Regions from separate parts of the Massilia sp. LC238 genome, predicted to be linked through region 3. Evidence: predicted binding sites of a transcription regulator. Region 3 holds the regulator's gene; each other region holds the start of a gene.
What was found. Region 3 encodes FliA, which starts transcription of late flagellar genes. Its sites were predicted from a motif close to CTAAAGTTTNNNNNNNNNNNGCCGNTA; they were not measured.
Positions count from the first base shown of each region.

Region 1: a site for FliA is predicted at 6,829-6,855, ahead of flgK (flagellar hook-associated protein FlgK). Genes of this name have one in related genera too.
Region 2: a site for FliA is predicted at 805-831, ahead of fliD (flagellar filament capping protein FliD). Genes of this name have one in related genera too.
Region 4: a site for FliA is predicted at 1,367-1,393, ahead of FG94_RS13275 (flagellin). Genes of this name have one in related genera too.

Region 1 covers NZ_JNNN01000046.1:3,319-17,611, forward strand. The annotation lists gene FG94_RS12805 (PH domain-containing protein) at 1-255, shown strand, start outside; gene FG94_RS12810 (TonB-dependent siderophore receptor) at 400-3,150, opposite strand; gene flgL (flagellar hook-associated protein FlgL) at 3,584-4,807, opposite strand; gene flgK (flagellar hook-associated protein FlgK) at 4,839-6,800, opposite strand; gene flgJ (flagellar assembly peptidoglycan hydrolase FlgJ) at 6,969-7,928, opposite strand; gene FG94_RS12830 (flagellar basal body P-ring protein FlgI) at 7,948-9,054, opposite strand; gene FG94_RS12835 (flagellar basal body L-ring protein FlgH) at 9,066-9,719, opposite strand; gene flgG (flagellar basal-body rod protein FlgG) at 9,730-10,512, opposite strand; gene flgF (flagellar basal-body rod protein FlgF) at 10,577-11,317, opposite strand; gene FG94_RS12850 (flagellar hook protein FlgE) at 11,336-12,880, opposite strand; gene FG94_RS12855 (flagellar hook assembly protein FlgD) at 12,920-13,630, opposite strand; gene flgC (flagellar basal body rod protein FlgC) at 13,644-14,045, opposite strand; gene flgB (flagellar basal body rod protein FlgB) at 14,062-14,293, opposite strand, start outside.
Region 2 covers NZ_JNNN01000048.1:16,026-20,938, reverse strand. The annotation lists gene FG94_RS13275 (flagellin) at 1-232, shown strand, start outside; gene FG94_RS13270 (flagellar protein FlaG) at 318-677, shown strand; gene fliD (flagellar filament capping protein FliD) at 867-3,524, shown strand; gene fliS (flagellar export chaperone FliS) at 3,547-4,008, shown strand; gene FG94_RS13255 (flagellar protein FliT) at 4,014-4,343, shown strand; gene FG94_RS13250 (flagellar hook-length control protein FliK) at 4,358-4,913, shown strand, end outside.
Region 3 covers NZ_JNNN01000047.1:1,241-9,873, forward strand. The annotation lists gene FG94_RS12920 (EAL domain-containing protein) at 1-1,874, opposite strand, end outside; gene FG94_RS12925 (M35 family metallo-endopeptidase) at 2,100-3,161, shown strand; gene FG94_RS12930 (hypothetical protein) at 3,305-3,799, opposite strand; gene motD (flagellar motor protein MotD) at 3,861-4,610, opposite strand; gene FG94_RS12940 (flagellar motor protein) at 4,618-5,361, opposite strand; gene FG94_RS12945 (RNA polymerase sigma factor FliA) at 5,343-6,080, opposite strand; gene FG94_RS12950 (antiactivator of flagellar biosynthesis FleN protein) at 6,243-7,040, opposite strand; gene flhF (flagellar biosynthesis protein FlhF) at 7,033-8,475, opposite strand.
Region 4 covers NZ_JNNN01000048.1:20,971-23,758, forward strand. The annotation lists gene FG94_RS13275 (flagellin) at 1-1,182, opposite strand, end outside; partial or broken gene FG94_RS13280 (GGDEF domain-containing protein) at 1,573-2,788, opposite strand, start outside.

The sequences.
Region 1 (14,293 bases), on a different contig from region 3:
ATCGAACAGCTCAAGGACATCTACAAGGCCTTGATCACCATCGGCAAGCAGCAAAAGCGCGACGCGGTCTGCCGCGACAATGCCTTGCGCGCGCTCGATGCCACGGCCTCGGTGCACAAGCTGAACGTCGCTCCCGGCGAGAACGGCCTCGTCGGCCTGTACGGTGATTTGCTGGCGGCCCTGAACACCGCCATGTTCGACACCCATACCAAGCGTGATTTCAGCGACGTATTCAGCAAGTACATCCACAACTAAAACCACGGGGGTCAGGTCTGACATTCGGACACGAACTCGAGCATTGTATTGCTCAGCCCGTGTCTCAATGTCAGACCTGACCCCCATAAGAAAAAAGACCAGGCCGAAGCCTGGTCTTTTGCAATCATCTAGACCTTCAGACGATTAGTAGGTGTAGCTTGCAGCGATGCCGAAGCGGCGGAACTGCTGGCTCCAGCCACCGCGCCAGTCGATTGGGCTGTCCTTGTTGAACACGTTGTCGACGTAGCCGGTGATCTTCACGTGCGGGATGCCGGTGTAGGCCACGCTGTAGTCCCAGGTGGTATTGCTGCCAACGCGGGCGCAGGTGTCCATGTACTGGGCGGCGACGTTCTGAGTCTTGCAGTACGTCGGCTGCGCGACACTGTTGGTGCTGTAGCCGCTCGAGAAGTTCGCCGTGACGCTGTGGTCGAAGTCACCCTTCTTGACGTAGGCATTGGCCACGATGCCCAGGCGCGAGCCGAAGTCGTAGGTGCCGGTCAGGTTCGGGCCGTACGCATTGTCGGTGACGCTGAATTCCTGGAACTTCCACACGTAGGTACCGTCCAGCTTCAGGCGGACGTTGGTGCCCAGCACGTTGACACGGCCGGTTGCGTCGAAGTCGAAGCCCTGGACGCGGGTACGGCCGCTGTTCACGTACGGGTTGTAGATCATGCCCAGCTGGCCGACGCCGCCGTAGTTGACGGCATTGTTCGGCGCGTACTTGCGCACCAGAGCCAGGAACTGGTTGTCGTTGGCGCTGCTGTCGATACGGATCAGCTGGCCGGCCGGCAGGCTGGCTTCGCCGCGCAGGATGTCGACCACCGCACGCGAACCGATTTCGTTACGGCGCTCGATCCAGTAGTAGTCCAGGCCCAGGCTCCAGTTCTTCACCGGCTCGAACACCATGCCGGCGGTCAGCGAGCGCGAGGTTTCCGGCTTCAGGTCCGGGTTCGACGACACGAAGCTCGGCAGGCCGCCCGAGCATTCCGCGTTGCGGAAGGTGTTGGCTTGCGACTTGTCGGCGGTGGTGGCGCCAGGCGCATTCTGCACCAGGGCGTTCAGCTGATTGGCAATCGGGCAGCGGCGCGGATCGTTGACCGAAGTCGCGACCGAGGAACGGCCCAGGCCATTACCCGATTCGACGATGTTTGGCGCACGGAAGCCACCCGATGCGGTGGCGCGCAGCAGCAGGCTGTCGGTCGCGGTGTAGCGCAGGCCCAGTTTCGGCGACAGGTGGGCATCGAAGCCGTCGGTCCTGTCGGCGCGCACCGCAGCCTCCAGTTCGAGCTTCTTGGTAAGCGGCGCGCGCAGTTCACCGAAGAGCGCGTACTGGTTGACCACGTCATCGACTTGCAGGCCGAAGATGCCGACCAGTTCGCCGCGCAGGACATTGTCCGAGCTCTTCATCATGTACGCACTACGGCGGATGTCGGTGCCGAGCGCGAAGGACAGCGGACCGGCCGGCAGCTGCATCAGTTCGCCCGAGATGGTGGCGTCGAAGAACTTCACGTCGGATTCGCCATCGGTGGTGCGGATCGGGAACATGGTGTTCAGCAGGGCCGGATCGTTCTGCTGGCCGAACTTGTAGGTGCCGTTGACAATCGCGTCGGTATAGCCTTTCTGGCTGACTGCGCGGGTTGCCTTGGAGGCGCTCGACTTGGCCCAGCCTGCGGCGGCCCGCCAGTCATAGCTCATCAGGGTGCCGGTCAGGCTCAGCATCACGCGCGATTGATCCGACTCGGTGGTATTGAAGTTGAAGCCCTCACCGGTGTCCATCAGGCGTGCGCGATACTCCACCGGGTAGTTGTACGGATTCTTCGGATGGCCAACCGGCAGTTTCGGATACGAGAATGGGCCGACCATCTTGCCGCCCAGGACGTTGTACCAGATCGACGACGAGCTGGTGGTGCTGCCGTTGCTCATGTTGAACGGTGTGACGATGTAGTCGCTCTCAGCGCCGGCGTAGGAAACTTCCAGGTTCGCATCGATGCTCTGGCCGATGCGGAAGCTGGTGTTGCTCAGGATCGCATGACGCTTATTGTCTGTGGTCAAACCGCTGAACGGCAGGATGTCCATCTTGCACAGCTTGTCGGACGCATCGATGTCAGCGGTTGGGCAGCCCGGAGCTGCGACATAGTTGGTCGCGCTGGTGTAGTAGTTGCCGGTCGGCGAGAACACGCTCTTCGCGTCCCAGGTCGAGCGGCCCGGGGTCAGGCGATGCCAGGCTGGATAGAAATGACGCAGGTCGTCGGTGGTGTAGCCGTTGCGCTTGTAGGCTTCCGCAGTCAGGTAGGTGTTGAAGCCGTTTTTCTCGATATCGCCCCAGCCCACGATGGCCGAGACGTGGCTGTTGCGGTTTTCCTTCAGGTGCTCCGATTCACGGTAGCTGGCGCGCACGCGGGCGCCGGTGAATTCCTTGCGCAGGATGATGTTGACCACGCCGGCGACGGCGTCGGAACCGTAGATCGCCGATGCGCCGTCCTTCAGGACTTCGATGCGGTCGATCGCGTCGGCGGCGATGGCGTCGAGGTTGGTGAAGTTCTGCTGTGCGCCGTCGGACAGGCCGTATGGAGCGATCCGGCGGCCGTTGACCAGGATCAGGGTGTTGACCTTGCCTAGGCCGCGCATCGACACGCCCGACGAACCGGTCGCGAAGCTGCCCGAACTGGCGGTCGCTACGTTGATGGACGAGCTGATCGAAGAGGTCGACGTCAGGATGCCCAGTACCGTCGTTTCGCCGGTCTTCTCGATGTCGTCGCGGGTCAGGATCTGGACTGCGGCGGCCGCTTCGGTCGCGGTACGCTTGATGCTGGAACCGGTCACTTCCACGCGCTGGATCTTTTGCGGATCGATAGTCGGGACTTCTTGTGCACCGACAAATGCTGGGAAGGCCATGCTCAGAGCAACAGCGATCGCGCTCTTGTTAAAAGTACTCTTGTGCTTCACAACGACTCCTGGACAATAAATTTTTCTAGTAAAACCGCATACCTCGTAGCATTTTGTTCACTACTATCTCGACACGCGCACAAATACTCTTACACAACATTGCTTTGCCGCAAAGCATTGATGTGAGTTTTTGTGAGGAAATTTTGCCAAACACTACATTCGTCGCGTGAATGCTACATTTTGTTACTTAACGACAATCGTGCTGTGACAGAAGAGCCAATACAAGCATTGGCATTTGTCATAAACTCATGTCCTTTTCTTATAAAGCACTCGTGATGAAGCCAAATAATATTTGCTTTTTAATTAGCAATACAAAACTATTCTCCATGAGTAAGGCATAAAAAAAGCCGACTTGCGTCGGCTTTTTTGTTCCTGATAAATCTTACAAGTAGTTAAATAACGACAATCCTGACATCGTTTTGAACGACATCTGCGCCGCCTGCAGCGTGGTCTGCTGCATCGAGAAATCGGAAATTGCCTTGACCATGTCCAGGTCCTGCAGGTCGCCCAGGGTGGCCGCGTACTGGACGTCGAGGTCGTCCCCTGCGCTGTCGAGGTAGTCCAGCTCCTTCATGTGGGCGCCGACCGAGGCCTGCACGGTCAGCAGGTTGTCATGGGCGGACTTGAGGTTGTCCAGCGCCGTATTCAGCTGGTTGGTCAGCGCCGCCTTGCCGGTCGAGCCGTCGCTTGGGGCGCGCAGCGCGGCGATCAGGTCGGTCACGGTGTTGAATACCGACTGCTTCTTGCTGGGCTCCACCGTGAACACGTCGGCATCGGCGGGTTCGCCCTTGATGTCGAAGCTCAGGCCGCCGAAGCTGATGGTCTTGCCCGGCTCGTAGGCCTGGTTGTCGTGGCCCGGGACGGCGGTGCCGGTAGCGCTGTCCACCACGGTGTAGGTGGTGACGGCCGGGCTGCCGGTCACGCTGAAGGTCAATTCGTAGCTGCGTCCCTGGTTCGCCAGCGGCCGGTCGACCACCGCGCCCGAGGAGATGATGGCGGCGCCCTTGTTGGCTTTGTCGGCCTGGGTCTGGAAGACGCCGTTGCCGGTCGGGTTGTTCTCGAACACGGCGGCGCCCGAAGCCGACAGCGGGATCTTGCGCGAAGCGCCCACCTGCAGCTGGCGCTGGCCCTGGTCGCCCTGGTAGGCCGCGCCACCCGGGGTGCGGGTGAAGGGCTGGGTGGTCGCCATGTAGCCGGAGAACAGAAAGCCCCCTGCACCATCGGTGCTGTTGGCCACGCCCAGCAGGTCTTCCAGGCGGCCTTCGAGTTCGGTGGCGAGCGCCTCGCGGTCCTGCAGCTGCATGGCGCCGTTGCCGGCATTGACCGTCAGCCGTTGCATGTCCTGCAGCAGGTCGCCGGCATTTTGCAGCGCGCCTTCGACCATCGCCAGCGAGGAACGCGCGCTGGCGCGGTTGGTGGCGAACTGGCTGTTCATCTCCTTCGACTGGCTCACTTCCAGGGCGCGCGCCGAGGCCACCGGATCGTCGGCCGGGGTCAGGATGCGGCGGTTGGTCGAGAGCTGGTTCTGGGTGCGCGCCAGGGCGCTCTGCAGCGTGTTGAGCTGCGAGGTGGCGTTGTTGTAGATCGACTGGGTGCTGATGCGCATGGGTGTCTCTCGTTACTCGTCTGGTTGCCAGTTAGCGGCCGATCGACAGCAGGGTGTCGAAGATGGTGCCGGCGATCTGCATGACCTTGCCCGCGGCCTGGTAGGCCTGCTGGTACTTGATCAGGTTGGTGGCCTCTTCGTCCAGGTTCACGCCCGAGACGTCGGCGGCGCTGGCCTTGGCCTGGGTCAGCAGCGCGCCGGCGGCGTCGCCGTTGACCTGCACTTCGCGGGTCTTGTTGCCGACCGTGCTGACCAGCTGGGCGTAGGACGACTGGATCGTGGCGCTGCCGTTGTTGAAGATGTTCTTGGTCTGCAGGTCACCCAGCAGGCCGATGTTGCGGGTGTCGCCCACCCCGCCCGCATTGCCGGCGATGGTGAAGGTGTCGCCATTGCCGGGCGCGCCCGTCATCGTCACGCTGATGCCGCCGAAGCTATAGGTGGCGCCAGCCACGAATTTGACGTCGGCCGACGGCGGCAGTTCCTTGCCATCGCTTGTGACTACCTTGACGTCCACCCCGGCCGGGAAGCCGGTCAGGATCGGGCTGCCGCCGTTGCTGCGAAATTCCAGGGTCACCGGCAAGGAGGGCGGATTGTCCAGGAAACGCTGGTCGACCCGGCCTTCGCTGATCTTGGCCGTGCCGGTGTTGCTGACCGGCGCGCTGGTGGCGATCGGCGCGGCGGCGGCGATGCTCGCCACATCCTTCACCAGGACGTTGAAGTTGGCGGCCCCGCCGATGGTCGGGCGCACCAGGAATTCGTCGTCCTTGGATGCCAGGCCGGAAATCCGGAAGTCGACGCCGTCGATGCTCACGGTGGTGCCGGCCGCGTCGTAGGGCGTAACCGCGGTCGAGGTGTTGTCCGACAGGCGGATCACGTTGTAGTTGGTGCCGTCGAACGCGATCTTGTAATCGCTGTCCACCAGCTTGCCCGGGTCGCTGACGACGGCCTTGATGTCGGTGGTGCTGGACAGCGCATTGTTGATGTTCTTGCCCACGAAGGCCGGCGCCACGCTGAAGAAATCCTTGCCGGCCAGGCCGTTCTGGTCGAGGCCGAGCTTGTGCTGGGCATTGAATTCGAAGGCCAGGCCGATCGCCACCTTGCCCAGGGCGCTCTGGGCCGGGTCGAGTGTGCGGCTGCGGAAATCGAGGGCGCCGCCGAGCGTGCCGCCGGACAGGGCATTATCGGCCAGCACCGTCACCTTGCTGCCGGTGACATAGCCCACTTCGACGCGCGTCTGGTCGAAGGGCGACTTGGTGGCCGCCAGCTGGAAGGTGCGCGCGCCCACCACCAGCGGCTGGCCGCTGCCGATCGAGACCGTCAGGCTGTTGTTATCGCCGGGCATGACGTTGGCCTTGACCTGGGTGTTCAGTTCCATCACCAGTTGGTCGCGCTTGTCGAGCAGGTCGTTCGGCGCGTGCTGCTGGGCGGCGGCGAAGCTGCCGATCTTGTCGTTCAGGTCGGCGATCTGCTGGGCATACGAGTTGATCAGGGTGACGCTGCTCTCGATGGTGCTGTTCACGCCTTCGCGGATCTCGCCCAGGCGCGCGTCGAGGGCCTGGAAGCGCGTCGCCAGGGTGTCGGCGCTGGAGAGCATCGACTGGCGCGAGGGCACCGAGGCGCGATTGGCGGCCATGTCCTGCACGCCCTTGAAGAAGCCCTGCAGCGACGGCGACAGGCCGGCGGTCTGGTCGGCCAGCATGTTGTCGATCTGGCTGATCTGGCTGTAGTACGAATCCAGGCCGCTCTTGCTGGCCTGGGCATTGCGCACCTGCGAATTCAGGAATTCGTCGCTGTAGCGCTTGATCTGGGAAATCTGGGTGCCGGTGCCCTGGAAGCCCACGCCGGTATCGAGCATCGGCGCGGTGGCCTGCACCACCACCTGGCGGTTATAGCCGGCCACGCCGGCATTGGTGATGTTGTGGCCGGTCGTGGACAGGCCCGCCTGCGCCGCGAACAGGCCGCTCTTGCCAATGCTGAGGAGGTTACCGGACATGTGCTTGTTCTTTCCTTGACTGATCTAACTACGGCAGATTTCTCGAAAACTGTAGGGTGGGCGGGTCTCCCGCCCACGCGGTCAACTCACGGTGATGCTGCCTGCGTGGTTGTTCATATCCTAACTATCACCGCGTGGGCGGCAAAGCCGCCCACCCTACAAATGCGATCACGCCAATGAATTCTTGATAACGCGCGTCAGCTTGGCGGCATACTGCGGATCGGTGGCATAGCCGGCGCGCTGCAGGCCGTGGGCGAAGGCCGCGGCATCGCCGCCGCTGCCCAGCACCTTCTCATAGCGCGGATTCTTGGCCAGCATGTTGGCGTAGTCCTTGAACGAATCGGCCGGCGTGTCGTAGGCGCGGAAGCGCTCCACCTTCTGGCGCGCCACACCGTTGACGTATTCCGTGGTCACGGCGGTGGCAACCTTGCCCTTCCAGCCCGGGCCGGCCTTGATGCCGAACAGGTTGTTGCTGCTGCTGCCGTCGGCGTTGCGGATCATGCGCTTGCCCCAGCCGCTTTCCAGCGCCGCCTGGCCGAGCATGAACTTGGCCGGCACGCCGGTGGCGCGCTCGGCCTCGGCCGCGTGGGCATGCAGCTTTTCCTGGAAATTGCGCACGTGCGCAGGCTGGACGCGGCCGCTGGCCGTGGTCAGGGGCAGCACCGGCGCGCCCGGCTGGGTGGCGCCGGTCTTGATCATCGTCGCCGCGTCCATGCCCGGACGCATGCTGCCATCCAGGGGCGCCATGGCCGATGCAGCGGCTGCCGCCTTGCCTGCGGCGACGCCGTCGGCGCCGATGGCCAGCGCCTGGGCGCCCATCTGGTTCGAGGTCAGCTGGCGGGTCAGCACGTCGGCCAGGCCCATGCCGCGCTTGGCCAGGTTCTGGCTCAGCTGCTGGTCCAGCATGCCCGTGAACATCTTGCTCTGCTGGTTGTCCATGATCCCCTCTTGCGGGGTGGCCTCGCGCATGCTCTTCATCATCATGTTGATGAACATGGCTTCGAACTGCGTGGCCGCTTCCTTCAGCGCGGCGGGCGAACCGTTCCTGGCGCCTTGCTTGAGTTCGCCCAGGCCCTTGGTGTCGAGGGCAAACTTGCTGGTCAGGTCGGTGGAGGGAGAGCCGATCATGGTGTTCTAGCGTCCGGGATTAGATGATCTCGAGTTCGGCGCGCAGCGAACCGGCGGCCTTGAGTGCCTGCAGGATGGCCAGCAGGTCTTGCGGCGTGGTGCCGATCGAATTCATGGCTTTCACCACTTCGGCCAGCGAAGCGCCGCCCTTGATCATCAGCACGCGGCCCGGGTCTTTCTTGACGTCGACCGAGTTGTTGCGGGTCACGGCGGTGCCGCCCAGCGAGCCCGGGGCCGGCTGGCTGACGTTGGTCTCGGCGCCCACCGTCACGGTCAGGTTGCCGTGCGAGATGGCGCAACTTTCCAGCATCACGGCCTGGTTCATCACGACCGAACCGGTACGGGCATTCATGATGACCTTGGCCGAATCCCTGGCGCGCGAGACGTCGATGCTTTCCAGCTGGCCGATGAAGGCCACCCGCTGGTCGCTCGAGGATGGCGTGCGCACGCGGATCACGCGGCCGTCCAGGGCGGTGGCGATGCCGGCGCCGAACTGGTCGTTGATGGCTTCGACCACGCGGGCGGCGGTCGAAAAATCGGTCTGGTTCAGTTCCAGGCGGATCTGGTTGTCCGCGCCCAGGTTCGAGGCCACGGCGCGCTCGACGGTGGCGCCGCTCGAAATCTTGCCGACGGAAAGGTGATTCACTTGCACCTGGGCGCCGCCGGCCTGGGCGCCGACGCCGCCGACCAGCACGTTGCCCTGGGCCATGGCATATACCTGGCCGTCGGCGCCGTGCAGCGGCGTCATGAGCAGGGTGCCGCCGCGCAGGCTCTTCGCATTGCCGATCGAGGACACGGTGATGTCGATGGTCTGGCCCGGCTGGGCGAAGGCCGGCAGCGAGGTCGTGACCATCACGGCCGCGACGTTCTTCAGCTGCAGCTGGGTGCCCGGCGGCAGGTTGACGCCCTTCTGCTGCAGCATCGCCTGGATCGACTGCACGGTGAACGGCGTCTGGCTGGTCTGGTCGCCGGTGCCGTCCAGGCCCACGACGATGCCGTAGCCCGACAGCTGGTTCTGGCGCACGCCGGCGATGCTGGCGAGGTCCTTGATGCGCTCGGCCTGGGCCAGCGGAGCAGCGCCAAGCAAGGCGGCGCAGACGAGGACGACTTGGTAAGCGAATTTCATGACAACGGTCCTCAGAACGGCAACATCGACTGGAAGAAGCGCGAGAACATATTGCTCACCTCGGCTTTATCGACGCGGCTGTTGGTGCGGTATTCGACGCGCGCATCGGCGATCACGGTGGACGAGACGATGTTGCCCGGCTGGATGGTGTCCGGCGCCACCATGCCCGAGAAGCGGATGAACTCGACACCCTTGTTCATGGCCACCTGCTTCTCGCCGGCCACGATCAGGTTGCCGTTAGCGAGCACTTCGGTGACGGTGACGCCGAGGGTGCCGGTGAAGTTGTTCGAGGCGCTCTGGGTGTCGGCGTCCGCAAACTTGTTCGCGCCTTCCAAGCCCACGCTGGCGCCAACCCTGGCCTGCAGCGGACCCGGCACCGCGAAGCTGGCGCTGCCCGTCTTGCTGCCGGTGCTGGCGCCCGACTTGCCGGCCGAGGTGCGCTCGCTGATGTTCACCGTCAGCAGGTCGCCGATGTGGCGCGCGCGGCGGTCTTCGAACATCGGCCGGTAGCTGCCCGCGTTGTAGATGGCGCCGTCCGTGCTTGGGGCGGCCTGCACCAGCATCGGGCGGCTTGACGTCGGCCCCTGGACGATGGTGCTGGGAGTGGTCGAGCAGCCTGCCAGCAGGACTGCGGCGGCGGCGGCGACGGAGGACGCGATTTTCATGCTCATGTTCTTACAGTTGGGCCAGCTTCTGCAGCATCTGGTCGGAAGTGGTGATCGCCTTGCTGTTGATCTCGTAGGCGCGCTGGGTCTGGATCATGTTGACCATTTCCTCGACCACGTTCACGTTCGACGATTCGACGTAACCCTGCATGAGGACGCCGGAGCCGTTGGTGCCCGGCACGTTCAGGTTCGGGTTGCCAGAGGCGCCGGTCTCGACGTACAGGTTCTCGCCGCGCGATTCGAGGCCGGCCGGGTTGATGAAGGTGGCCAGCTGCAGCGAGCCGATCTGGGTCGGCGCCACGGTGCCCGGCAGCTTCACCGACACGGTGCCGTCGCGGCCCACGGTGATCGACTCGGCGTTGGCCGGGATCGTGATGGCAGGCTGGACCACGAAGCCGCTGGAGGTGACTAGCTGGCCGTTCTGGTCGGTCTGGAAGGAGCCGTCGCGGGTATACGCCTGGGTGCCGTCCGGCAGCAGGACCGGGAAGAAGCCCGAACCGTTGACCATGACGTCCTTCGAATTGCCGGTCAGCTGGGGGTTACCCTGGGTGTGGATGCGCTCGGTGGCGACGGTGCGCACGCCGGTGCCGATCTGCAGGCCCGACGGCAGGTTGTTCTGCTGCGAGGACTGGGCGCCGGGCTGGCGGATGTTCTGGTACAGCAGGTCCTCGAACACCGCACGCGAGCGCTTGAAGCCGCTCGTGCTCACGTTGGCGAGGTTGTTCGAGATGACGTCGAGGTTGGTTTGCTGCGCTTCGAGGCCGGTCTTGGCGATAAACAGCGAACGGATCATGGGATTCTCCTATTGGCGACGGACGAAGTCCGCCACGTACAGGAGAATTATGCTGGAGCAACTATCAATTCAAAGCGAGGATCTGGGTGGCTTTCGCCGCGTTATTCTCGGCGTTCTTCAACAGGCTCATTTGGGTCTCGAAAGAACGTGCCAGGCTGATCATGTTCACCATCGAATCGACCGCGCTGACGTTGCTGCCCTCGAGGGCGCCACCGGCCACGCGCACCGCCGGGTCGGCCTGCGCCGTGCCGCCATCCTTCAGGCGGAACAGGCCGTCGTCGCCGCGCACCAGATTTTCCGTCGGGGGATTCACCAGCTTCAGGCGCCCGAGGATGTTGGCGGCTGCCGGCTGGTCGGTGGTGGAGATGGTCGAGATGGTGCCGTCGCCGCCCACGGTGACGGTGACGTCCGGCGGAATCGTGATCGGGCCGCCCTCGCCCGCGATGGTGGCGCCGCCCGCGGTGGTGAGTAGACCGTTCTGGCTGGTCTGCAGCGAACCGTTGCGGGTGTACGCCTCGGTACCGTCCGGCATCTGCACCGCCAGCCAGCCCTCGCCCTTGACGGCGACGTCCAGCTCGCGCCCGGTAAGCTGCAGCGCACCCGGGGTGAAGTCGGCCGCCGCCGTCGAATTGACCACGAAGGCGCGCGTCGGCAGGCCTTCGCTCTGCACCGGCACGGCGCGGAACACGTCCAGCTGGGCACGGAAGCCCGTGGTGTTTACGTTGGCCAGGTTGTTCGAGGTCGTGGTCTGCTGTTCCAGGATGTGCTTGGCGCCGCTGGCGGCGGTGTAGATCAGGCGGTCCATCTCTCAGTTCCTCTGTTATTAACGCAGGTTCACCAGCGTCTGCAACACCGAATCCTGCGTCTTGATGGTCTGCGCATTCGCCTGGTACACGCGCTGCGCGGTGATCATGTTGACCAGTTCCGCGGTCAGGTCGACGTTCGAGCTCTCCACCGCCGACTGCTGCAGCACGCCCATCCCACCGGTATTGGGCGTCCCGAGCAGCGGCACGCCCGAGCTGGCCGATTCCGCCCAGGCATTGTTGCCCAGCGGTTCGAGGCCGTTCGGATTGGTGAAGTTCGCCAGGATCACCTGGCCGAGCGGCTTGGTCTGGCCGTTGCTGTACTGCCCCAGGATGACGCCGTCTGCGCCGGTCGTGAAGCGCTGCAGGTTGCCGGCCGCATAGCCGTCCTGGACCAGCCTTTTTTCGCTGGTCGCGGTGCCGTACTGGGTGGAGCCGTTGTAGTCGATGGTGATCGGCATGGTCAGCTCGGCGCCGGTCGGCGGGAACACGGGCAATCCGCCCAGCGGGGTCAGCACGCCGGCAACGCCGGACGTCGCCTTGTTCAGCGCGCCGTTGGAGTCGAAACGCAAGGTGTCGATCAGCTTTGCCGGCACCTTGATGGCGTCGGCCATTGCCTTGTCGATTTCGGCGGGCGTGGCGCCGGGCACCGCGGCTGCCCTGGTCGCGGCCGCGGCGATGTCGGTCTGGTTCTCGGCAGTGGCGCCGCGGGTGCTGACGGCCGACACCACCATGGCCGAGGCGGCCGCGGCATAGGTGCCCAGTGCCGAAGCGATCGTCGCGGCCACCGGCGGCACCGCCTTGGAGGCGGCTTCCCAGGCGGCGCGGGCGTCGTTGACGGCGGTGAACTCGGGACCGCTCCCCTGCGCCGCGGCAGCTGCCTCCATGGCCGCCATCTCGACACCGTCGACGGCGACGTACACGTTCCAGGCGCCAGGCTCGGCGCCCTTGACGTAGAAGGTCGACAGCACATGCGGATTGCCGAGCGTGTCGTACACGCTCATCGGGCTCTGCTTGTTGTACGAGGTCGGATCGTTTGCATTGAAGGTCGAGGTGGTCGGCGGCAGGCTGCGCGAATCGAGGTTCATCTCGATCTTGACGGCCGTCGTCTTGACCGGCGCCAGGTCGGACGTGTCGATCCGCAGCGGCGTCGGCGCGCCGGCCACCAGCTGGCCGTTCTGGTTCAGGCCGTAGCCGGTCAGCTTGGCGCCCTGCGCATTGATCAGGAAACCGTTCTTGTCCAGCGAGAACTGGCCATTGCGGCTGTACTGGACGATGCCCGAGGCTTCGGTACGGAAGAAGCCGGCGCCGTTGATGGCGATGTCGAGCGGATTGTTCGAGGCTTCGACGTTACCTTGCGTGAACTGCTGGGCGATGTTCGCCACTTTCACACCGATGCCGGCCGAAATGCCGCCGGCGCCGTTCAGCGAGTTGGCGTAGACGTCGGCGAACTGGGTGGTCGAGCCCTTGAAGCCGACCGTGCTCGCGTTGGCGATGTTGTTGCCGATGACGTCGAGGGATTTGGCTGCGCCGTTCAAGCCGCTCAGGCCTTGCTGGAAAGACATGGTGTACTCCTGAAGAATGAATGAAGTAAGCGGCTCGGCTTACAGTACTTGTTTGATATCGGCCATCGTGACGGCGCCCTTGACCGGCAGGTTCAGCTTGATGCCGTCCTTGCCCCCGGTGGTGACGCTGGCCACGCTGTCGAAGGACAGGGTGCGCGCATCCTTCAGTTCCTCGCCGCCGCGGCTCGCGACCACCTTGTAGGTGTAGGTGCCGTCCGGCAGGGTCACCGGCTTGCCGTCTTCGCCCAGCTTGTCCGGGTCGGGCACGCCGTCCCAGGCGATCGGCACGATACCGGCTTCCTGGGGGCCCAGGTCGATGGTGGCGACTTCCTTGCCGGTTGCGTTGCTGGTGATGACCACCTGCACCTTGTCGGCCGCGCTGTCGAGTTCCACGCCCAGGATGGCCTTGCCCTCCTGCAGGCCCAGCTTGTAGCCCTCGACCAGCACGCCGTGGCCGATCAGGTTGGTCGCCTGCATCGCTTCGGCCGACTGGTAGCTGCTCTTCAGGGATTCCAGGGTGGCGTTGAGCTTGTTAACGCCGGTGACGGTCGACAGCTGCGCCAGCTGGCTGGTGACCTGGGCATTGTCGAGCGGGTTCAGCGGATCCTGGTTCTTCAGCTGGGTGACCAAGAGGGTCATGAACTTGTCGGTATCGGCCTGGACGCTGTCGACTTCGGCCTTCTTGCCGTTCATGGTCGACATCAGGTCGGTGACGTTGGCGCCCGGGTTGGCGGTGTTAATCGTGGTCATGGTTTATTGATCTTTATTGACCGAGGGTCAGGGTCTTGAGCAGCATGGTCTTGGCCGCGTTCATGGTCTCGACGTTGGTCTGGTAGGAACGCGAGGCCGACAGCATGTTGACCATCTCGTCCACCACGTTCACGTTGGGCATCGCCACATAGCCCTTCTCGTCGGCCAGCGGGTGCTTGGGGTCGTAGACCTGCTTGAGCGGCGAAGGATCCTCGACCACTTCGCGCACGCGCACGCCGGTGGCGCCGGACTGCTGGGGCACGGCTTCGAACACGACCGCCTTGGCGCGGTAGGCTTCGCCGCTGGGGCTGGTGGCGCTGTCGGCATTGGCCAGGTTGGAGGCCGTGGTGTTCAGGCGCTGCGCCTGGGCGCTCATGGCCGAACCGGAGACGTTGAAGATATTGAAGAGCGACATAGTCTATTAAACCTTTTTACTGTCCCTGGATGGCCGCCAGCAGGCCCTTGATCTGGTGGTTGATCATCGTGATGCCCGCTTCATAGCGCAGCGCGTTGTCGGCGAACTGGTTGCGTTCCACGTCCATGTCCACGGTATTGCCGTCCACGCTGCCCTGCACTTCGCCGCGGTACAGCACCGGAGTGCCATTGGCCAGCACGTCGCCGGTCGCGGCGCCGCGCGGCAGGTGCCTGGGCGCGGTGGTGGCC
Region 2 (4,913 bases), on a different contig from region 3:
CAGCAAGCGCGCAGAATACGGTGCACTGCAATCGCGCTTCGATTCGGCAATCTCGAACCTGGCTTCGACCACCGAGAACCTGTCGGCATCGCGCAGCCGCATCGTCGATACCGACTTCGCAGCTGAAACCGCGAAAATGACTCGCGGTCAGATCCTGCAGCAAGCCGGCACCTCGATGCTGGCCCAGGCGAACTCGCTGCCGAACGGCGTCCTGTCGCTGCTGCGTGGTTAATCGTTGGCTAGCTAGTCCATTCGGGCAGTAAAACACATCCTCGGCTGAAGAAATTCAGCCGGGGATTTTTTGCTAGGGAAGTCACATGAACATCCAATCTCTTGGTTCACCCGTGGCGCCGCGACTGGAGGAGCGGTCGCTTCCGGCGCTCGATCAGCAGCAAAACGTCCAACCCGCCAAGGCGACGAAAGCGCCTGAGGCACAGGAAGCCGCCCCGCCCTCGCGCGACCAGGTCAACGACGCCGTCAAAAAGATCAACGAAGGCATGCAGGCATCGTCGCAAAGCCTGGAATTCGCGATCGACGACGACAGCAAGGAAATCGTCGTCAAGATCATCGACCAGGGCACCCGTGAAGTGGTCCGCCAGATTCCCTCGGTCGAAGCGCTCGAGATCGCCAAGTCCATCGACAAGATGCGCGGCCTCCTGATCAGCCAGACGGCTTGAAGACAGTAACCGATACAGCCCGGCGCGCGCCTCGAAAGGCATGCGCCGGACTTGCACGCCTGTTAATTCCGCGTCGCCCCCTTTCGTCCCTTCATTCATCTAATTGAATTAGGACACATTTCCCACTCTTAAGTCCGGTTTGCTTCTGTCGATAATGACTTACATTATCGCTTTCACGGGAGAAACAAAGTGGGCATCAGTTCAACCGGCATCGGTTCCGGCCTCGACGTCGACGGCATCATCAGCAAGCTGATGCAGGCCGAAGCGGCACCGCTGGCCAACTTCGACAAGAAGGCAGGTGCGCTGCAACAGCGCGTCGCTGCGCTGGGCAAGGTCAGCGCAGCGGTCGGCGCCTTCCAGGGCGCCCTGACCACGCTCAATTCTCCCTCGACCTTCAGCGCCCTCAACGCCAGTTCGGGCAACAAGGACATCCTGGGCGGCACCGCCGGCGCCGGCGCAGTCGCCGGCAAGTACAAGATCAACGTCAGCCAGATGGCTTCGGCCCAGAGCCTGACCACGGCCGGCCGGGCCAGCATGAGCGCGACCATCGGCTCCGGCGCGAAGACCACCCTCACCTTCCAGTTCGGCAGCATCAGCGGCGGCAGCTTCGGCGTGGCGGGCGGCGCACTGGGCGCCTCGACCGCCACCGGCGGCATCAGCAACGGCTCGCTGACGCTCAACGGCACCGCCATCACTACCAGCGGCACGACCCGCAGCGCGGCACAGCTGGCCGAAGCCATCAATGCCAAGAGCGACACCACCGGCGTGACCGCCAAGGCGGGCACGGCAAGCAGCGCGGCCAACCTGTTCGCCGGCTTCGGCAGCGTCACCACCACGGCCACGTCCAGCTACGCCTTGACGGTCGGCGGCGTGCAGATCGTGTCGCAGGCCGGCACCGGAACCTCGCTCGGCAAGGCCCAGATCGACACGGCCCTGGCCGACGGCACCGTCAGCGCGGCACTCAGCGCCGCCAACATCACATTCACCGGCACTGCCGCCGCCGGCACCTTGCAGTTCACCGCAGCCGACGGGTCCAACCTGACGGTGGCCGAGGTGATCGGCGGTAGCGGCGGCGCTACCGGCGGCCTCAAGGGAACCGGCGTCGCCAACACCGGCACCAGCGCCACCACCACCGCCAGCGTCACCTTGAACTCGAAGGACGGCAACCAGATCCTGGTCGGCGGCACCAACCCGGCCGCCGCCGGCCTGAGCGCTGGCCCGGCCGGCAGCTACCTGGGCGGCGCCGCCTTCAGCCAGGACGGCGCACAGGCGAGCGGCACCGTGACGCTCGACGCGGGCGACCAGTCGCTGCAGGGCATCCGCGACGCCATCAACAAGGCCAATATCGGCGTCACCGCGACCATCGTGTCCGACGGGGGCGCCAATCCCTATCACCTGGTGCTGACCTCGAACGCCACCGGCGCCAAGTCCTCGATGAAGATCAGCGTCGACGGCGTCGACGGCCAGCCGGCCGATCCCGCCATCGCCGCCCTGCTCGGCCACGACCCGGGCGGCGTGCAGGGCCTGACCCAGACCAGCGCGGCCCAGGACACCCTGCTCAACATGAACGGGATCGACATCCGCAGCAGCAGCACCACCGTCACCGAAGCGGTGCAGGGCGTGTCGCTCGACATCAAGGGCACCGGCAGCACCACCCTCGACGTCACCCGCGACACCGCCGCGGTCTCGACTGCCGTCAACAACTTCGTCAAGGCCTACAACGAGCTCAACAAGACGATCTCGAGCCTGGCCGGCTACAACGCCGAGACCAAGACCGCCGGCGTGCTGCAGGGCGACGCATCGGTGCGCTCGATCCAGAGCCAGCTGCGGCGCCAGCTGGGCGCTTCCGTCGAGGGCTTGGGCGGCAAGCTGACCACCCTCAGCCAGGTCGGCATCACCTTCCAGAAGGACGGCAGCCTGGCGGTCGATTCCACCAAGCTGAATAAGGCCGTCACCGAGAACTTCGCCGAGATCGGCGGCTTGTTCGCGGCGATGGGCTCGGCCACCGACGGCCAGATCAAGTTCGACAAGTCGGGCGCAGCCACCAAGCCGGGCACCTACGGCGTCAACATCACCAGCCTGGCAACCCAGGGCACGCTCACCGGCGCTGCCCCGCTGCCGGGCTCGACCACGATCGCCTCGAATACGACCTGGCGCGTCACGCTGAACCAGACCGACCCGGTCACCGAGACCAAGATCCAGGAAATCAAGCTGGCCGCCGGCACCTATACCAGCGCCCAGCTGGCTTCCATGCTGCGCGCCGCGATCAACGGCAACACCACCTTTGCCGGCGCCGGCGACACGGTCGAGACCAAGGTCGGTGACGATGGCCGCCTGTCGATCTCCTCGAGCAAGTTCGGCGAGCTGTCGAACATCGCGATCGCCGCCGTCAGCGGCACCGACCCGAGCGTCCTGTTCGGCGCCGCCGCCCCCGTCAAGGGCACGAACGTCGAAGGCACGATCGGCGGCGTCGCCGCCATCGGCAACGGCCAGACCCTGACGGCCGCGGCCGGCTCGCCCGCCGACGGCATCCAGCTCTCGATCACCGGCGGCTTGCCCGGCGAACGCGGCACCGTCAGCTTCTCCAAAGGCTTCGCCTTCGAACTGACCAACCTGGCCACCAGCTTCACCGGCAAGGACAGCCTGCTCAACAGCAAGACCGACGGCCTGAACGTCACACTGAAATCGGTCACCAGCGCGCGCGAGCGCTTCGAGTCGCGCCTGGAAACCATCGAAAAACGCTACCGGGCCCAGTTCACTGCGCTCGACACGGCCCTGATGTCGATGCAATCGACCTCGGCTTACCTGACCCAGCAGCTTGCGGCGCTCACCGCGAACGCAGGCTAAGCTCATCCACCTGGAGAACACGATGTTTGGAACCATGCAACGCGGCGTGGGCGCCTATGCGAAAGTCGGTCTCGAGACCGGCGTCGCCGCCGCTTCCCCGCACAAACTGATCGTCATGCTGTACGACGGCGCGATGGTGTCGATCCTGAGCGGCATCAGCAACATGAAGGCCGGGAACATCCCCGCCAAGGGCGCCGCCATTTCGAAGGCCATCAACATCATCGACAACGGCCTGCGCGCCGCCCTCGACAAGAAGGTCGGCGGCGAGATCGCCCAGAACCTCGACGCCCTGTACGAATACATCAGCGCGCGCCTGCTCAAGGCCAACCTCAGCAACGACCCGGCGATCCTGGAAGAAGCGCATGCGCTGCTGTCCGAACTGCGCGAAGCCTGGAACGCGATCGACCCGCAAGCCGCGGCCACCGGCGCGACGGCCCCAGCCGCCCCGGCGCCGATGCGCGCCCCGACCCTGATGAGTGCCTGAAGAACATGCCGCAGATGACCAGCGACGATATCGTCGATACCTATGAAACCATGGCGGTGATCACCGACCAGATGCTGCGCGCCGCCAGCGACAGCGACTGGGACCGCCTGGCCGAGCTCGAACAGCAGTGCGCCCTGCACGTGCGCCAGCTGAAGGAAAGCGAGCCGCAGCCGCTGGCTGGCCCGCAGCGCGTCAAGAAGGTCGACGCGATCCGCCGCATGCTTGCCGCCGACCGCCAGATCCGCGACCTGACCACCCCGTGGATGGCGCGCCTGTCGGCCCTGATCAACAACACCTCGACCGAACGCCGCGTCGCACGCGCCTACGGCGTGTAAGGCCGTAGAGCAGCATGCTGCCGCGCGAGCTCGTCTCCGCCGTCCTGCCGGCCAGTCCGGCCAGGCCGGCCGAACACCTGAATGACCCGCGCCAGCAAGCCTTCCAGCGCGCCCTTGCCCCCCAGCTGGGCAAGGCGCTGCACGGCGAAGTCCTCGCCAAATTGACCGACGGCAGTTTCGTCGTCAAGGTCGCCAACATCCCCGCCCGCATGCAGCTCCCGGCGGGCGCCCAGGTCGGCGCCGACGTGCCGCTCACGCTGGTGTCGGTGCACCCGCGCCCGACGTTCCAGGTCGGCCTCGGGACCAATCCCGTGTTCAGCGAAGCCGGCCCGCCGCTGCCCCAGGGCGCCGACCCGGGCAAGGCGCCGCTCGCCATGCGCGAAGGGACCGCCGTCGGGCGCGCCGCCGCGCTGCTGCAGGCCAGCGCGGCCGGCGCCGCCGCCCAGACCGTGGGCGCGGAAGCCAATAACACGACCCTCAGCCAGGCCGGCAAGACCATCGGCGGCGTGCTCGCCGCCGCCCAGAAAGTGGAAACGCCGATGACTGCCGCCCTCGGCCGTGCGCCGATCG
Region 3 (8,633 bases):
ACCGGCTGGTAGTGCAGCAGGAATTCCTCGCGCTGCAGGGCGCGTTGCAGCGCCCCTTCCATGCGCAGGTGCTGGGCCGCCTGCTCGCCCATCTCGGCGGCATAGAAGGAATGATGGTTGCCGCCCTTGCCCTTTGAGCCGTACATGGCGCTGTCGGCGTTCTTCAGCAGGGTGGCGCTGTCCTCGCCGTCGCGCGGATACATGGCGATGCCGATGCTCCCGGACGGGAAGACTTCCTGCCCGCACAGGAGCATGGGCTGGAACAGGTTGTCGAGCAGCTTGCGCGCCACCTTGGCCGCGTCGTCCTGGCCCGCCAGGTCGGGCAGCACCACCACGAATTCGTCGCCGCCCTGGCGCGCCACGGTGTCGCTCTCGCGCAGGCTGCTCGACAGGCGGCGCGCGATCTCGACGATCAGGGCGTCGCCGGCATCGTGGCCGAGGCTGTCGTTGACGTGCTTGAAGCGGTCCAGGTCGATGAACATCACCGCCACCTGGCGCCCCGCGCGGTGGGCGTGCATGATGGCCTGGCCCAGGCGGTCCTGCATCAGGACCCGGTTGGGCAGGCCGGTCAGGGCATCGTGGTTGGCCAGGCGCAGCAGGGCTTCCTCGGCCTGCTTCTGGCGCTGGATGTCCTTGATGACGCAGATGAAGCGCTGGTTGCCGTTGGCGTCGCGCATGCGCGAAACGGTGACGCTGACCCAGACCCGGGCGCCGTCGCGCCGGATCAGGCGCTTTTCGCGCTGGTAGTCGCTGATCTCGCCGGCCTTCAGGCGGTTGATCAGTGCCAGCTCGTCCGGCAGGTCCTCGTCGCAGGTCAGCTGCTGGAAGAAGCGCTGCAGCAGCTCGATCTCGGAATAGCCGAGGATGTGCGACATCTTGCTGTTGGTACGCAGCACGCGGCCGTCGCTGCCCAGCAGCGCGATGCCGACCGCGGCCTGGTTGAAGGTGAGGCGGAAGAACTCCTCGCTCTCCTGCAGGCGCAGCCTGGCCTTGCGGCGGAAGGTGATGTCCTGGCCGATCAGGAGCAGCATGTAGCTGCCGTCCTTGCGCGCGCGGCGGATGTTGAAGTCGACGTAGCGCACGCCGTCGGCGCGGCCGTCGAGCGTGACCAGCACCTGGTCGTGGCGCGCGCCGGAGGCCAGCGCCTCGGCGGCGCGGTCGGCCAGTTCGCGGCAGGGAATCAACTCTTCGAGCGCGGGTTTCCGCTCCAGCAGCAGGCTGTCCGGCACGCCCAGCAGGTCGGCCATCGTGCGGTTCATCGAGCGCACGCGCAGCTCGGCGTCCACCACCACCAGGCCCGCCGGCATGCCGTCGATGACCTGTTCCAGGTAGTTCTGGTTCTGCAGGCTGCTGCGCTGGCTGGCATGGGTATAGGTGTCGAGCGCCAGGCCCATGTCGAAGCAGACGATCTTCAGCACCGCTTCCATGGCGGCGCGGAAGCGTTCCGGCTGGCCGCGCAGGCGGCGCCACAGCAGGCCGGACAGCTCCGACAGGTACTTGCGGTAGGCCCCGATGTACCACTTCGGATCGAGTCCGATCTGCTGGTGGGTCGCGCCCACGCGCAGGCGCTCGCGCATGTATTCCTCGCCATACTCGCCGGCTGTCAGGCTGCTGAAGTAGGCGGACTGCACGTGCCGCAGGCGCGCCTCGGCGCCGTCGCCCAGCATGCCGCGCAGCTTCGGGAAGGACATCAGGTGCGCGTAGAAGCGGTCCGAAAAGGCGTCGCGATGGGACTCGAGCAGCGCGTGCACGTCGCGCAGGGCCTCGATGTCGGGCTCGTCCAGTTCCAGGTAGGCCTTGCGCGCCGCGACTTCCTCGCAGTCGAGCCCGATCTCGCGGGCGAGCTCGTCAACCAGGTCATGCAGGGCGTTCATGGCTTAGAAAGGAAAAATATTTACGGTAGGATAGTTTGATTGCATCATAGCAATGGCCCTCTCGCGAATCGAGCAAATAATTACAGATAATCACATCTGTTGTTAATAGGCCATACTCACGGTGTGGTTTTGTTGCCCCCCGGTAAATATACGCTTGGGATTGCTCAAGATGCGGTCGCGCCGGCGGCGCACAGTAGGTTCAATCCCAACTGCAAGGAGCCCGCCATGCGCCACTCAATCCTGCCGCGCCCGCTGCTGTCCTTGACGCTGGCCCTGTCCGCCCTGCCCGCGCTGGCGCAGGACGTCAACGTCAGCGTCCAGCCCGTGCGTGAAAAATTCGCCCGCAGCGACGAGGTGCTGGTGCGCGTCACCCTGCAGAACAACAGCGCCACGCCGCAGTTCCTGCTCAAGTGGCACACCCCGGTGGCGGGCGTGCAGGCGCCGCTGTTCGAGGTGCTGCGCGACGGCCAGCCAGTACGCTACCTCGGCATCAAGGCCAAGCGCCCGGCCCCCGGCCCGGACGACTACCTGCGGCTGGAACCTGGCGCCACGCTCACCAGCACGGTCGAGCTGTCGGCGCTGTACGAGATGAGCGTCACCGGCCCCTACCAGCTGCGCTACCGCACCGCCTCGAGCGGCCTGTTCGCCGCCTCCGGAATGCGCCCCGTGCCGGGTGCGCTGGCGTCCAGCCAGGTCGGGATCTGGATCGACGGGCGCCTGCCGCGCGGGGCCAGGGTGCCGGCCAAGCAGGCCGTCGCCGGCGCCGCCTCGCTGGAATTCAGCAAGTGCTCGAACGCCCAGCAGGAGCAGCTGGCGGCGGCCGTGGACGCCGGCAAGGCGATGACGGTCGACGCCCACAACTACCTGGCGGCGGGCGCGGGTGGCGCGCAGTACGGCGCCCGCTACGGCACTTGGTTCGGCGCCCTGGATGCCGGCCGCGCCGCCACCGTGAACACCAATTTCACGGCGATCCGCGACGCCTTCGAGACCAAGCCCCTGAAAATCGACTGCGGCTGCAACGAAAACTATTTCGCCTATGTGTACCCGGCCCAGCCCTACGCGATCTATGTCTGCAAGGCGTTCTGGACCGCGCCCCTGACCGGCACCGACTCGCGCGGCGGCACCCTGCTGCACGAGCTGAGCCACTTCGACGTGGTCGCCGCCACCGACGACCACGTGTACGGCCAGCAGGGAGCGGCCGAGCTGGCCCGGAGCGACCCGGCACGGGCGGTCAACAACGCCGATTCGCACGAGTACTTTGGGGAGAATACGCCGGCTTTGAACTGATGTAGGGTGGGCGGGTCTTCCCGCCCACGCGGTGATCGTTGGAGGTCGACGGACCAGGCACGATGATCTTGCGGCTGGTTGACCGCGTGGGCGGAGAATCCGCCCACCCTACGACACTGACGGCCGGCATTGCCGGCCCGTTTTCATTGGCTGAAGCTGAATTTCACCGGCGCGGCCGGACTATGTCTTACCGCGTCGAGCTGCGTGATATCCGCCAGCCATGGCCCGTCGTAACGGATCTCGTAGCCCTGCTTCCCTTTCCTGAACGCGTAGGACGGCGTGATGTCGATGGTGTTCATGTGCATGCTGTGCGGCGCCACCTGCTGCCAGTCGCTGGCCGTAAGCGCCCCGCGCTTGGCCATCATGCCGGTGTAGTCGACCGGCTTGCCCTTGGCGTCACGCAGGTCGAAGCGGCGGCCGGTGATCTCGTCGCCAGCGGCGATTTCGCGCGGGATGTAGATCGCGGTATCGGCGCGGTTCTCGACCAGCAGGCGCACCCGTACCTTGCCGCCGCCCGTTTCGACCTCGAGCTGGTGGTGGACCTGCGCTTCCTTCTCCTGCGCGCCGACGACGCCGGCTGCGCTCACCAGAGCTCCGAGGACCAGCAGGGCCGGCGGCAAAAAGCGTGTGACATGCATTCTTTCTCCTTGAAATATTATTTCAAAAGAACTGCAGAAACGAACTTTTATTTCATGCCCACTATACACCCGCCGACAGCGGTTCCGGCACCGACGCCAGGATCATCACCGCCACGCGCCGGTTGCGCGCCTGGTTGGCGGGCGTGTCGTTCGGCGCCACCGGGCGCGTCGCGCCATGGCCGATGGCCGACAGGCGCACATCCTGCACACCACTCTCGATGAACAGGCGTACCACGCTGGCCGCGCGCACCGCCGACAGTTCCCAGTTGGAGGCGAAGCGCTCGTTGGTGATCGGCAGGTTGTCGGTATGGCCCTCGACCTCGATGCGCTGCGGCGCATCCTTGAGCAGGCCCGCCACCGCGCCCAGCACCTCGCGCGCCTCCTGCTGCAGGGTCGCCTCGCCTTGCGCGAACAGCACGCTCGCATTGAGTTCGATGCCGATGCCGCGCGCGTTCTGCGTCACCCGCACCTGGCCCGATTTCACCAGCGGCATCAGGGTCGCCGTGAGGTCTTTCGCCAGCACCTCCATGCGCTCGCGCTCGCGCCGCGCGGCCTCAACGCGCTTGCGGTTGACGATGTGCGACAGCGGCAGCACCGGCTCGACGCTGGTGTGCGCCTGCGGCGCCACGCTGCGCCCGCCGAAGGCGTCGCCCAGGGCTTCGGACAGCACCGCGTATTTTCCCTCGTTGACGATCGAGATCGCGTACATCACGACGAAGAAGGCGAACAGCAGCGTGATGAAATCGGCGTAGGAGATCAGCCAGCGCTCGTGGTTTTCCTGGGCCCCATCGTCGTAGCGTTTGCGCGCCATGATCCGGTCAGTGGCGCGTCAGCAGGCTCGCCACCCGTTCGTCGACCACGCGGGTGTGGTCGCCGGTGGCGAGGTCGTGGAAGACTTCGGCGAGGATCTCGTACTGGGCCACCTTGTCGCTGACGATGGCTTTTAATTTATTCCCGACCGGGTAGAAGAACAGGTTGGCCAGCCCCACGCCATACACGGTGGAGACAAAGGCCACCGCGATGCCGGAACCCAGGCGCGACGGATCCGACAGGTTTTCCATCACGTGGATCAGGCCCAGCACCGCGCCCAGGATGCCGATGGTGGGCGCATAGCCGGCGGCCGATTCCCAGATGCGCGCCGCCTGGCGCTGCGAGAATTCGTAGGCGTTGATCTCGTTCTCCAGCAGGCTGCGGATCTTCTCGGGCTGGATGCCGTCGACCACCAGGCGCAGGCCCTTCTGGATGAATTTGTCCTTGGTGCCCATGTACTGCTCGAGCGAGAGCAGGCCGTCGCGCCGCGCGGAGAGGCTCCACAGCGCGATCTCGCGCGAGAGCAGCTCACGGTTCGATTTAGGCGGGAAAAACACCCAGCGCAGCATGCGCAGGCCCAGCATGAAGCTGCGCCGCTCGCTCTGCAGCAAGGTGGCACCGAAGGTGCCGATCACCACGATGGCGAAGGCGGACGGATGGATCAGCGACGCGAACTTGCCGCCGTCCAGCGTATGGCCGATGAAGATGCCCGCGATCGCGAGCACCAGGCCAGCTACGCTGGCCCAGTCCACAATTGCTCCCGTAGCGCCGCGCGCAGACGCGACACGGCCTGGGTGTGCAGCTGCGACACCCGCGACTCGCTCACGCCCATGACGGCGCCGATTTCCTTCAAGTTGAGTTCTTCCTCGTAGTAGAGGCCCATCAGCATCTTCTCGCGCGGCGGCAAGGCGTCGATGGCATCGATCACGGCCTGGCGGAAGCCCGTATCGAGCAGGCTGCGCAGCGGGTCGCTGTCGTCCACCGCATAGCGGTCGAGGAAGCTGTCGCTGCCGCCGTCCTCGCCCTGGTCGTGGAAGTCTTCGTAGTACAGCAGCTGGTGGCCGCCGCCGTCGCCCAGCATCTCCTGGTAGTCGGCGAGCGACATCTTGAGCGACTTGGCGATCTCGGATTCGCTGGCCGGACGGCCCAGGCGCTGCTGCAGCGCCTCCATCGCGGCTTCCACCTTGCGCATGTTCTGGCGCGTACTGCGCGGCATCCAGTCGCTGTTGCGCAGCTCGTCGAGCATGGCGCCGCGGATGCGCAGCACCGCATAGGTCTCGAACTGGGCGCCGTGGTTGTCTTCGTAGCGGTTGATCGCGTCGAGCAGGCCCATCATGCCAGCCTGCACCAGGTCATCGACTTCCACCGAAGGCGGCAGCTTGGCCTTCATGTGGTGGGCAAGACGCTTCACCAACGGCATGTGCTCCGTCAGCAAATGGTTCTTGTCCGCTTTCCCTTTGACCGTGTACATGCGTTCTGATTATCTTTTCTTCTCTTGTAGGGTGGGCGGGGTAATTTCGGGCAATGCCCGGAATTACAGACGCCCACGCGGTCAACCGACCGTGCTGCTGCCTGCGCGGCTATTCACACCCTAACTATCACCGCGTGGGCGGACAAGCCGCCCACCCTACGATTAACCCCTGCCCATGCCGGGCATCGCGTGCAACGCGAACTTGCCGGCCAGGCGACGGAAGGCGACCGAGGCCCCCGCCAGCGGGAAGGCATCGACCACCGCCCGGCCCAGGCGCGCGGCCCGGTGCAGGTACTCGTCGGCCGGCACCGAACCCATCGAGCGCAGGTTGACCGCCAGGTAGCGTGTTGCCGCAGCTGACATATTATCGTATACCACCTTGGCCTCCGCCTCTGTCGCGCCGGTCACCAGGATGCCGAAGGGACGGCGGCCCAGTTGCTGCGCCAGGCGCTTGATCAGCGCGTAGGCATTCGTGATCGACGCGGCGCTGGTAGAGACCTGCACCACGATCTCCGAGCTCGCCATCAGCGGCAGCGGGAATTCGCCGCTTGGCCCCAGTTCGCCGTCGACCATCACGATGCCGGCCTGCCCCACCAGCACGTCGAAGGTCTTGGCCAGGCGGCGCGCGTCATTGCTGCCGTGCGGACGGCCGAGCGAAGCCACCGAAAAGCCCTGCGGCACCGCGTGCAGCACCTGGTTCAGGCCATACTCCTGGCGCGCCACGGCGGCCAGGTTGGCGGCCCGGTTCAGGCCCAGGCGGCGCGCCACGCCGTAGTCGCGTTCGCAGGCGTCGACGATCAGGACTTCGTTCCCCAGCTGGGCCAGCGAGGCGCCCAGGTTGACCAGCATGGCGCCCTTGTCGTCCTCCGGCGTGGCGGACAGAAACGTGACGATGCGCGGGCGCGGGCCCTGCAGCATCCGGCGCAGGCCTTCGGCCTGGTCGAAATCGAAACTAGCCAAGGTGCACCTCGCGCAGGCTGCGATCGTTACCGGCAGCGGCCATCATCAGCGGCAGGTCGGCATCACCGAACTGGGCTTGAGCATGACGGTTGTTGCGGAAGGCGCGGTCGACCAGCATGGCGCGGTCGGCCAGGTGCAGGTCTTCCGGCACGCGCTGGCCGTTCGAGATGTAGTGCAGGTTGAGCTTCTGGCGGATCACGACGTCGAGCACGTTGCCGATCGAGGCGGCTTCGTCCAGCTTGGTCATGATGCAGCCGGCCAGGCCCGAGCCCTGATAGGCGCGCACCACTTCGTTCAGGGTCTCGCCGGTCGAGGTCGCATTCAGGCACAGCAGGCGCTTCACGTCGGCGCCGGATTCGGAGAGCATCGCCACCTGTTCGGTCACCATCTGGTCGCGCTGCGACATGCCGATGGTGTCGATCAGGACGGTGTGCTTGTTCTTGAGTTCTTTCAGGGCGATGCGCAGGTCGGCCTCGTCCTTCACCGAGTGCACCATCACGCCGAGGATCTTGCCGTAGATGCGCAGCTGCTCGTGGCCGCCGATACGGTAGGCGTCGGTGGTGATCAGGGCCAGCTTGTCCGGGCCGTGGCGCATCACGCAGCGCGCGGCCAGCTTGGCGGTGGTGGTGGTCTTGCCGACGCCGGTCGGGCCGACCAGGGCGAACACGCCGCCGCGGTTCAGCAGATCGTCTTCGTTGGCGATGGTGGTGAGGTTGCGGGCCAGGACGGTCTTGATCCAGCGCAGGGCGTCGGCTGCGTCTTTGGTCGCCGGCATCTTGTCGATCAGGTAGCGCGCCAGGGTGGCCGAGAAGCCCGCAGCCAGCATCTCGCGCAGCACGGCGGCCTTCTGCGGCTCGCGCTGTTGCGTCGCGTTCCAGGACAGTTCGGCCAGCTGGGTTTCCATCAGGCCGCGCATGGCGCGGATCTCGTTCATCATGCCGCTCATTTCAAGAGTGGCCGATTCCTTGGCCTGGGCGATGGCGGCGCTCATCATCTGGGTCATGGCGGCCATGTCGATACCAGCTTCCTGCGCCGGGGCGCGGCGGTTGACGTAGGTCGGCGGGATGTCCGGTTCGATGGCGGGCGCAGCGCGGCGTTCCACATAAGCTTGGCCGGCGAACGGGTCCAGCTTCGGCGCAGCGGCGCGTGGCGCAGGCTGGCGCGGTTCCGGGGCGGCGGGCGCGAAGGCGGCCGGGGCGCGGCTGAAGACCGGTTCGGGGTCGAAATCGTTGTCGAAGGCCTGGAAGCTCGGCGCCTGCGGTTCTTCGATGGCCGGGGAAGCCAGTGCGGCGACGTCGTCGTTGTCGAGCGCGAGGATCTCGACCACGCCGTCCACCGGGCGGTTGGAAAGGATGACCGCGTCAGGGCCGAGCGCCTCGCGCACCTTGCGCAAGGCGTCACGGGAAGTAGCCGCTGTAAATTTCTTCACGTTCATCGTTTCTCTCCGCACTTCGTCAGCTGTACTGTTCTAGTCGTTACGAGCGCAATCGCCCATCCATAGCCAGCATTATTGGCGATGCCGTGAGGAAACCATCGGGGGAAAAGGAAGGGGAAAAAGGCCTATTTCGATTAGCTAGCGTCGCTACCAGGAGG
Region 4 (2,788 bases), on a different contig from region 3:
GATCGCTTGCTGGGCGTTGTCAAAGTTGGTAACGTCCAGTTTGGCGACCGACTTCAAATCCGAGGAGCCGGTGATGGCCATGCCCGAAGCAGCCGATTCCGTCATGGAGAAGCTCTGCTCCGAGTCCATCGTCACGCGTCCGATCGCTCTGGATGAGGCGCCGGCAGCAACCGCGCCACCCTGTAGTGCGCCGGCAGCAGTATAGTTCTGCACGTCAACAGAAGCGGAGCCAGCTTGGTTGGCAACGTTGATGTTGGCGCCGGTTGCGTTGGTCAACTTGATGCCGCCGCTGTCGTACGACGCGGTAACGCCAGTCTTCGACGACTGGGCATTGAAGGCGCTGATCGCTGCGGCATAGCCGTCGGCGTCGGTGTTAGTGCCAACTTTGAACGAGATAGTCACGGCGTCAGCGGCGCTATTATCCGAGTCCAGCTTGATCGTCACCGCCGCGCCGGCAGCCGCACTGATCTTGGCTTCGGTCTTGGCGGTTGCGGTTACACCGGTGGTCTCGCTTTTGGTGTTCACGGCGGCTGCCACAGCTTTGGCGCTCTCTGCGTCGCCTGGGCCTACGTCGACGGTGGCGCTGCCCTGGTAACCGTTGAGGGTGATCGTGCCGGCGGCAATCGCGGCAGTCGCGCCCGCGGCCGGTGCGCTCGACACCTTGGTATTGTTGCCGTAGGTCGAGGTGGTGAAGTTCGCGCCACCCATCGAGATCAGCTGGCCTGCATTAGCGCCGACCTGGAAGTTGGCGGTACCCATGGTGCCGTCCAGCAGTTTCTGACCGTTGAATTCGGTGGTGTTGGCGATGCGGTTCAGTTCCGAGGTCAGTTGGGTGACTTCAGTCTGCAGGGCCTTACGGTCGCTGGCCGAGTTCGACGAGTTCGACGACTGCACTGCCAGTTCGCGGATACGCTGCAGGATGTCGCCCGAGCTCGACAGGGCGCCTTCGGCGGTCTGGGCCATCGACACGCCGTCGTTCGCGTTGCGGGTCGCCTGGTTCATGCCCTTGATTTGCGAATTCATGCGGTCCGAGATAGCCAGACCGGCAGCGTCGTCCTTGGCGCTATTGATGCGCAGGCCCGACGACAGGCGCTGGATCGAGGTGTTCAGGGAAGCTTGCGAGGTCGACAGGTTACGCTGCGAGTTCAGGGATGCAACGTTGGTATTGATTACGGATGCCATGGTATTTCTCCAGACTGTATTTCGGGGTGGGCCACTGTGCCCTGTTCACTTTGGTGCGCCACGCTGTTCCGTGACGATCACACCGCTGTTGATGCTGGTAACGTGCTTTACGGCAAGAACTTGAGGCTGGAGCTGAAAATAAATTCGCGATTATTTCCCTCAAGTTTGCTGGGCAGGCACGTCTAGACGACTGGGAAATCGGGAACTTTAGGGCGAAAAATAATTTATTTTTTCTGTAAAGCCGGGCTCAGGACTCCGGAAATGCGTGGCCGGAGATGGAATGTCGTTGTCGGAATGATCATACGAGGCAGGCCAAAGCTCCGTTTGCATGCTTTGGCGGATCGACATCTGTCTGAACGCGCGGCCGGCGGAGCCGGCCACCCTACGGGATCAGTCGGCCACCACGACCCGGTTCTTCCCGCTCTGCTTGGCCTGGTACATGGCGCGGTCGGCCCGGGCCACCAGGCTGGCCTGGTCCTCGTTCGGGATGCGCAGGGCCACGCCGCAGGAGAAGGTGATCAGCATCTTCTCGTTGTCGTGCAAGAAGAAGTGGCGGGTGAGCTCGCGCTGCACGCGCACCATCGCCGCCGCCGCGGCGTCCACCGGGGTTTCCGGCATCAGGATCACGAATTCCTCGCCGCCGAAGCGGGCGATCACGTCCATCGAGCGCAGGGTGTCGCGCACCACCTTCACCAGGTGCTTCAGGGCCCCGTCGCCGGCCAGGTGGCCGTAGGTGTCGTTGAGCTTCTTGAAATTGTCGAGGTCGAGGATGGCCACGCACAGCGGCGTGTTGCGGCGGTCGGCGCGCGCGCTCTCGCGCTCGAACACATCGTCCAGGCCGCGGCGGTTCAGGCTGCCCGTCAGCTGGTCTTCGCGCACCAGTTCGCTCATGTGCTGCAGTTCCGCTTCCAGCGTGCGGATGCGGTCCTCGGCTTCCTGGACTTCCTTGTGCACGGCCACCATGCGGTCGCGCGAAGCCAGCGCCTCGTCCTGGGCGGCGCGCATCTCGCGCAGCACTTCCTCCATCACCTCGTTCAGCTCGTCGATGTTGGCGGCGCGGCCGATCCGGTCGGAATAGCCGGCCAGCCTGGCATGGTGGTCGCCGGTCGAGGCCGCCACCGAACCGAGGCGGTCGATGAAGGTCATCATCATGTTCTTCATCGTCGCGCGCACGTCCGAGATGCTGTGCCGCAGCTGGCCCTGCTTGAGGATGACGTCCTTCAGGCTGCGGGTCGCGTCTTCCAGCGAGCGCACGTCGAGCGGGCCGGCGATCAGGTCCTGCACGGCGGCGATCTGGCCGCGCATCCAGCTGTCGTCGTCGAGGAGTTCGTTGACGTTGTCGAGCAGCAGGCGGAACAGGCGCAGCAGCAGTTCCTGCTGCTCGGCGCTGTCGCCGCTGCGCAGTTCGATCTGGTAGCACAGCTGCTTGAGGCGGCCGGACAGCTCGCCCAGTTCCTCGCCGCGCGCCAGCCGGACCGCCCCGCCCAGCGCTTCCGCCTCCTGGACCAGCGGCGGGCTGCCGGCCAGCAGGGTGGCCAGCGCATAGGCCAGCGAGCGGCCCAGCATCTCGCGCAGCTGGCGCGCATCGGGGTCCTCGTCGCCCAGG